DNA from 2 places in the Pseudoalteromonas sp. SWXJZ10B genome. Region 1 is predicted to be linked to the other one. Evidence: predicted binding sites of a transcription regulator. Region 1 holds the regulator's gene; the other holds the start of a gene.

The links. Region 1 encodes FliA, which starts transcription of late flagellar genes. Its sites were predicted from a motif close to CTAAAGNTNNNNNNNNNNNNGCCGATA; they were not measured.
Region 2: a site for FliA is predicted at 1,467-1,493, ahead of I6F54_RS04985 (DUF4402 domain-containing protein). Genes of this name have one in related genera too.

Annotation. Positions count from the first base shown of each region.
Region 1 is NZ_JADYXD010000010.1:70,236-73,660, reverse strand. It holds gene I6F54_RS11145 (protein phosphatase CheZ) at 1-327, opposite strand, end outside; gene cheY (chemotaxis response regulator CheY) at 345-728, opposite strand; gene I6F54_RS11135 (RNA polymerase sigma factor FliA) at 769-1,479, opposite strand; gene I6F54_RS11130 (MinD/ParA family ATP-binding protein) at 1,506-2,366, opposite strand; gene flhF (flagellar biosynthesis protein FlhF) at 2,359-3,425, opposite strand, start outside.
Region 2 is NZ_JADYXD010000003.1:312,655-316,079, forward strand. It holds gene I6F54_RS04975 (SPOR domain-containing protein) at 1-507, shown strand, start outside; gene I6F54_RS04980 (SPOR domain-containing protein) at 879-1,433, shown strand; gene I6F54_RS04985 (DUF4402 domain-containing protein) at 1,549-2,151, shown strand; gene I6F54_RS04990 (DUF4402 domain-containing protein) at 2,155-2,637, shown strand; gene I6F54_RS04995 (fimbrial biogenesis chaperone) at 2,647-3,425, shown strand, end outside.

The sequences.
Region 1 (3,425 bases):
CTGAGCTATAGGTAAACTAGCCTCAACAGCATCCATTGTTTTATTAGCCGCATTTTCTGTCATTTCTATAACATAATTAAGCCGCTTTTTAGCATCTGGAATCGCATCTGTCGTTATGTTAGTTAAGCGAGTATCAAGCTCAAAGCTTTTAAGTGCTTCGTGCAGTTGACGAGTCAACTTCCCAACTTCAGCAAATAATTTAGACTGCTCTTGCGAAGCTGTCTCTAAAATCAACTGATTAGCTTTATCTTGCTCATCGTTTTCTAAATAAATGACGAGTTGACGAGCTTGTTCTAACGTTATTTGAGGCGCAGCTGGTGCTGACATAAGCCTCTCCCCCATCATTAGCCTAAGCGTTCAAATACTTTTTCTAATTTAGTTTTTAATGTTCCAGCCGTAAATGGCTTAACAATATAACCATTAACGCCAGCTTGCGCTGCAGCAATTATTTGTTCTTTTTTAGCTTCTGCCGTTACCATCAATACAGGGATATGTTTTAACTTATCATCTGCACGAATTGCTCTTAGAAGGTCAATACCTTGCATTCCCGGCATATTCCAATCTGTAACCACAAAATCAAATACTTGATTTTGTAACATAGGCAGAGCTGTAGACCCGTCATCAGCTTCTTGAACGTTAGTGAAACCTAAGTCACGTAATAGGTTTTTTATAATTCGTCTCATCGTTGAAAAATCATCAACTACAAGAATTTTCATGTTTTTATCCAAAACATCCCCCAGTGAGGTATTAACCTTAGTTTACTTACTACTAGTTTATCCAGTCATTGATTTTAGCTTTAAGCTTAATCATCGCCTGACCATGTATCTGACTTACACGCGATTCACTTACATCGAGTATATGTCCTATTTCTTTTAAATTCATTTCATCGTTATAGTATAAAGAAAGTACCATTGCATCACGCTCTGGTAATGACTTTATTGCATTTAGCAAAGACTCATTAAACCGATCATTTTTAACATTATTAAAAGGTTTGTCTAGCGCTAAATCTTGGCCTACGGGAGTAATAACATCCTCATCTACACCAAGGTCTTCTATACCTAATACTTTACTGGTATTAACATCATTTAAAATATGATGGTACTCATTGAGTGAAATTTCAAGTTTTTCAGCAACTTCTGTATCTGTTGGTTCGCGATTCAGACTGCTTTCGAGCCCAGTAATTGCTTCTGCAACTTGTCGGCTTTTACGGTGTACTGAACGAGGAGCCCAATCACCACGGCGCATTTCATCAAGCATAGCCCCGCGAATACGAATACCGGCGAAGGTTTCAAAGCTTGCGCCTTTTGTTGCATCAAAGTTTTTTGAAGCTTCTATTAAACCTATCATTCCTGATTGAATTAAATCATCAAGCTGAACGCTAGGTGGTAATCGAGCAATTAGATGACATGCCACTTTTTTAACAAGTGATGCATGTTTCTCAACAATCACATTTAAGTTTTGTGTTGATTGATATCCCATAGCTCTATTCACCAATGTTGTCATAATTAGCCGTTTACTAGTTTCTCAATGAAAAACTCTAAATGCCCAGATGGTTGATTTGGTATTGGCCATTTAACTGCTTTTGTCGCCAGCGCTTTAAACGCGAGAGCGGCTGGCGAACTTGGAAAGAGCTCAACAATCACCTTTTGGCGACGTGTTGCTTTGCGCATATTTTCGTCATAAGGAACCGTTGCTACTAGCTCCATTGAAACATCTAAAAAGCGATCGGTAACTTTAGATAGTTTTGCAAACAATTCAGTGCCTTCACGCATACTGCGGACCATATTGGCAACAATTTTGAACTTATAAACACCGTGCTCGCGGCTTAATACTTTAATAAGTGCGTAAGCATCGGTTATTGATGTTGGTTCATCGCACACTACAACCATTACATCTTGTGCTGCTCGTGAGAAGCTTAGCACCATGTCTGAAATACCAGCGGCTGTATCTACAATTAAAATATCAAATTCGGTATTCAATTCGCTAAATGCACGAATTAGCCCGGCATGCTCAGATGGCGATAATTCAACCATACTTTGCGAGCCCGATGTAGCAGGTACAATTTTAATACCAGCAGGCCCTTCAACTAAAATCTCGTCAAGCTCACATTCACCTGACAAAACGTGTGATAAATTGCGCTCTACACGTAAACCAAGCATCACATCACAGTTTGCTAAACCTAGGTCAGCATCCAGCACTAATACTCTATTACCTTGTTGCCCTAGTGCAATAGCGGTATTTAGAGAAACATTTGTTTTCCCCACCCCACCTTTACCACCGGTTACAGCGATAACTTTTACGCCGTTGTTATTGTTTTGACTCATTTTGCGCAGGCCGCTTGCTTGATCTAATACTGTGTTAATCATACATCCCTACTGTACTTGGCGCCACTGCTTGGTGCCTTGAATGTTGTGCTTTTGTTCTTTTTAAATATAACTGCTCAGCCTTTTTCACTAGTTTTTCAGCATTTGCAACACGAATATCTTCTGGCACTCGTTGACCGTTAGTAAGATACCCTATTGGAAGGCGATTTTGAATCGCAATACTAATAATCTCACCCAAACTTAATGATTCATCTAACTTAGTGAAAATACAACCACTTAACTGTACTTTTTTAAAGTGACGTACTGTTTCTTGTAATACATTAATTTGTGCCGTCGCGCTTAGTACTAAGTAGCTGCGAATATCCACACGTTGGTTACGCATTAACGTGTTTAACTGCTCAGTTAAACGTAAATCTCGCTGACTCATACCTGCTGTATCAATTAATACTAGACGTTTATTTCGTAAATGATATAAAACTTCAGCTAATTCATTAGCATCTTTAACTTGCTTTACACCACAACCAATAATACGGCCGTAAGTAGCAAGCTGTTCATAAGCACCAATTCTGTATGTATCAGTGGTTATTAAGGCCACTTTATCAGCGCCATATTTTTGTGCGCCTAAAGCTGCAAGCTTAGCAACTGTTGTTGTTTTACCAACACCTGTTGGACCCACTAACGCATATACACCACCTTGGCGAAGTATTTCATTATTGGTTGTTTGCATTTGATCTTCGACCATCGTTAACAACGCTTTCCAGCCTTGCTTACGAGATACATCATCAGGTACAAAACATGCCATTTGTTGCGCTACTTCTTTATCAATACCCATACCGACTAAGCGGTCAACCATGCAAGCGCGTGTTGGATCGCGACGCGCCATATCTTGCTGCATTAAGCCTGATACTTGATGCTCAAGTAATTGACGAATTGCGTTCATTTCTTCACGCATTGTTGTCATTTCTTCGCTTTCATTATTGGGTGTTTGTTGGCGAGCCGTTACTGGACTATCTAAATCATCAAAGTCGCTGTCTAAATCATCAAAACCTAAGCTATCCGCTTGAGTTTGTGGACGAACTGGCGCTGCATTTTCAGGAGCAA
Region 2 (3,425 bases), on a different contig from region 1:
ATGCAGTGGCAACAAGCTCGTGAAGGCATAGAGCGAATTTTAAGATTAGAAAAAGAAATAACTTACCTCGTAAATCATATCGATATTATAAACAGTAAAGCTATTGCACAGTCTAATCAAGGGTATAGCAGCAAGTCTGTACGCTCACCACGAAACACACGCAATGTTAAGTCACGCCAACAAGTTAAACAAAATTACAGTAATAAAAAACAAACTGTAAAATTAAATAAACCTAAACATGTATTTGCTTTACAGGTAGCTTCGGTTGACTCAGAGCAAGGTGTGGCTAAAGCATGGCAAGAGCTAAATACTAAAGCAGCACCGTTGTTTAGAGACAAAATATTGACTAACGTAGAAACCGCCAAAATAAACGACAAAATGTTTTACAGGCTGAAACTTGGCTCTTACCAAAACTTTAAAAATGCAAAAGCAGACTGTGACGTATTCAAACTGTACAAACTCGATTGCATAGTAAGTAACTACACTGATAAGCCAGTAAAGCTTTAGCGCACAGCATGTAATATCAATCTACAATAATACCTAATCAATTTGAAGGATTAGACCTGACGCTAACTTCGCTAATAATTTTTGATATACGACGGCATGTATGCCGGAGTTAGAGCAATGCAGCAACAATTAGTGATACCAACTAAATGATGAAATTTTGCCTTGTTATCGATATGGCTTTTCTTACCTCAAAATAAACTACTTAATTAAAAAGTTGCTATAAAGTGGCGCAAAATTTGCTTTGATTTATTATCTTGGTTAGTAGAGTGCATTTTGCAATGCGGTATTTTAAGTCTTGTCATTTAATATCAGTTTTATTCTTATCTTTTTATTTATATGGATGTAGCAGCGCAACTGTAAATAACGAGAGCGTGCAGCATTCTTTAATTACTGATAAACAAGTAAAAGAGTATGTTTCGCAGTGGCACTTACAGCAAGAAAGCATTGGTCGTTTAACTGCTATGGAAGATGATTTACAGCTGTTAATTATGGCGTTATCGTCTCGAAGTGAATTAACTGAAAACCCTCCTTTACTCATGCAAAGTAAAACCGATATCACCTATGGTAATCAGCCTTCACAGAATTTGGAACCGACGGCACTAAATAACACTCCCGAAGTAAAAACACCAAACTTACAAAATTCAGAACTCACCTTAACAGATGAAACTAAAATTGGAGCACAGCTTGGTTGGTATTTAAAGCCAGAGCTTGTTAAAGCAAGAGTCGAAAGGCTTAAGCAATTATACCCCAGTGCATTTACTCAATTTAATTTTACTATGTTTGAACGTAAAAATAATAATATGACTTTGTATGGATTACGTGTAGGTCCATTTAAAAACGATGCTCAAGTAAGTGCGTTTTGTTATTTAGCTAATCAGCTTGATCAAGTATGTAATATTGCTGCTTTTGTCGGAAAACCAATATAATTAATAAATTAGGCCTTTTAAACTTATATAGTATTAAAGTATTTGTACTAATAGTCGATACTAACTATAGTTGGGCAAATATTTGATAAAGCCCATTTTCTTATAAGGATTTAGCATGAAGTTTTATTTATCTGCATTAGCTGTAGCCACCGTGGTCAGCTCGTTTAGCACTTATGCTGCTACAGAGTCATTTGAAGCGAAAGTAACAGTACAAAATGCTGTAGTACTCACAAAAGATAACGATTTAAATTTTGGTACTATTCGTGCTATTTCAGATCCATTAGGCGCCGAACAAGCAACGCTGACAGTTAATCCTGATCCAGCTGCTAGCAATGTTACTTCACAAGATAATCCAACTGGTAACGCTGCGAGTATCTCAATAATTGAAGGTGGTGAAGCGGGCGCTTTTAGTGTGTCAGATGTAGTACCAAATTCTATTTTAACCATTAGCGACCCATTAAATACTTTAGTACAACCTTTAGCTGGTCAAGGGTTGAATGAACCTGATTTTACTGTAGGTGCTTGGACTTACTTTATAACGAGCGGCACTAATGCTGGTGGATTATATACAAGTGCTACGCCCAACCTACAAGCTGGCGTTGATGGCGCTGTATCATTTAATATAGGCGCGACTCTTTCTACTTCATCAAACGCATCAAGTGTGGATTACCCTGATGGTGAGTATTCTGGTAGCTTTAATATTGAAGTGTCATATTAATTAGTGTTTAAACAAACAATGCGCTTTTTGTATGTTTCTGCTTGGCTTTCGTTAATGTTTAGCGAGCAAGCCTATAGCGCAAGCATACAACAAGAAGCGCTTAATTTTGGCACTTTAGTTATCCCTCAAAATAATACTTTAAGCTCTATAACCATTAGCCATGAAGGTGAAATAATCACATTTGGTAGTATTTACGTATTAACTGAGGGTAATCCCGCAGAACTTTTATTTACTGATTTACCTCCCCTTACTCAAATATCGTTTAACAAAACGAGTGACTCTACATTGCAAAGTGAAGCGCTAGGAGCTAATAGTGCCAAGTTTTCGGTTGTATTAGTGGATTTACCAAGAACGCAAACTAGCGATGAATTTGGAGAGCTTTTACTCAAAGTAGGTGGCCGTTTAATAACGACAGGGACTAGCCAAAGTTACTTAGATGGTAGTTTTATTACTGACACCCAATTAGAAATTACGATTGATTACTAAAGGAAAAACATGCTTTATAAAGTTGTAGTGCTGCTCGCACTGAGTGTATGTATTTTAGGAAAAAATGCATACGCAAATTTACTTATCTCTCCAACCCGTATTAGTTTTGATGAACGTCAACGAACCGCTAAAGTTACCGTAATTAATACGGGGGATGAATATCAAACATATCGTGTTTTATGGAGTGAGAAGCAAGCGCAACCTAGCGGTGGCTACATACAGTTGGCAGAGGCTACAAGCGAAAGTTTAAGTTCAATGGCACGTTTGTCACCAAAACAAATGCGTTTAGCACCAGGTGAAAAACAAACAGTAAAAATAGCAATACGTAAACCTAAAGGCCTAGCTTCTGGTGAGTACCGCTCTCATCTTCTATTTCAAGCATTGCCTGGTGAAAATACTAATAAAACAAGCTCAATAAAAGTTAATATGATTATGAGCTACAGTATACCTATTTTGTTACGTAAAGACATTAAACAGCCAGTAGTTGCCATAGAACAAGCTAAGCTAGTGCTAAATGAAAGCAATCAACGTCCTCAGTTTTTATTGAATATAAAACGAGAAGGTAAGTTTAGTAGCTACGGTAAATTAAGTGCTTACTTTGTTGATAGTAATAACGAGCAAGTTAAAATTGCAGAAATTGGTAATTTAAGTATTTATCCAGAAGTGGATAATGCGTTTGTAACCCTTAGTTTATTTAGTGACAAAAATTTAGATAAAGCAGGAAAAGTCATTTTTAAATATGAAGGCAGTCAAGAATATAAAGACCTTACATTTGCACAATACACTCT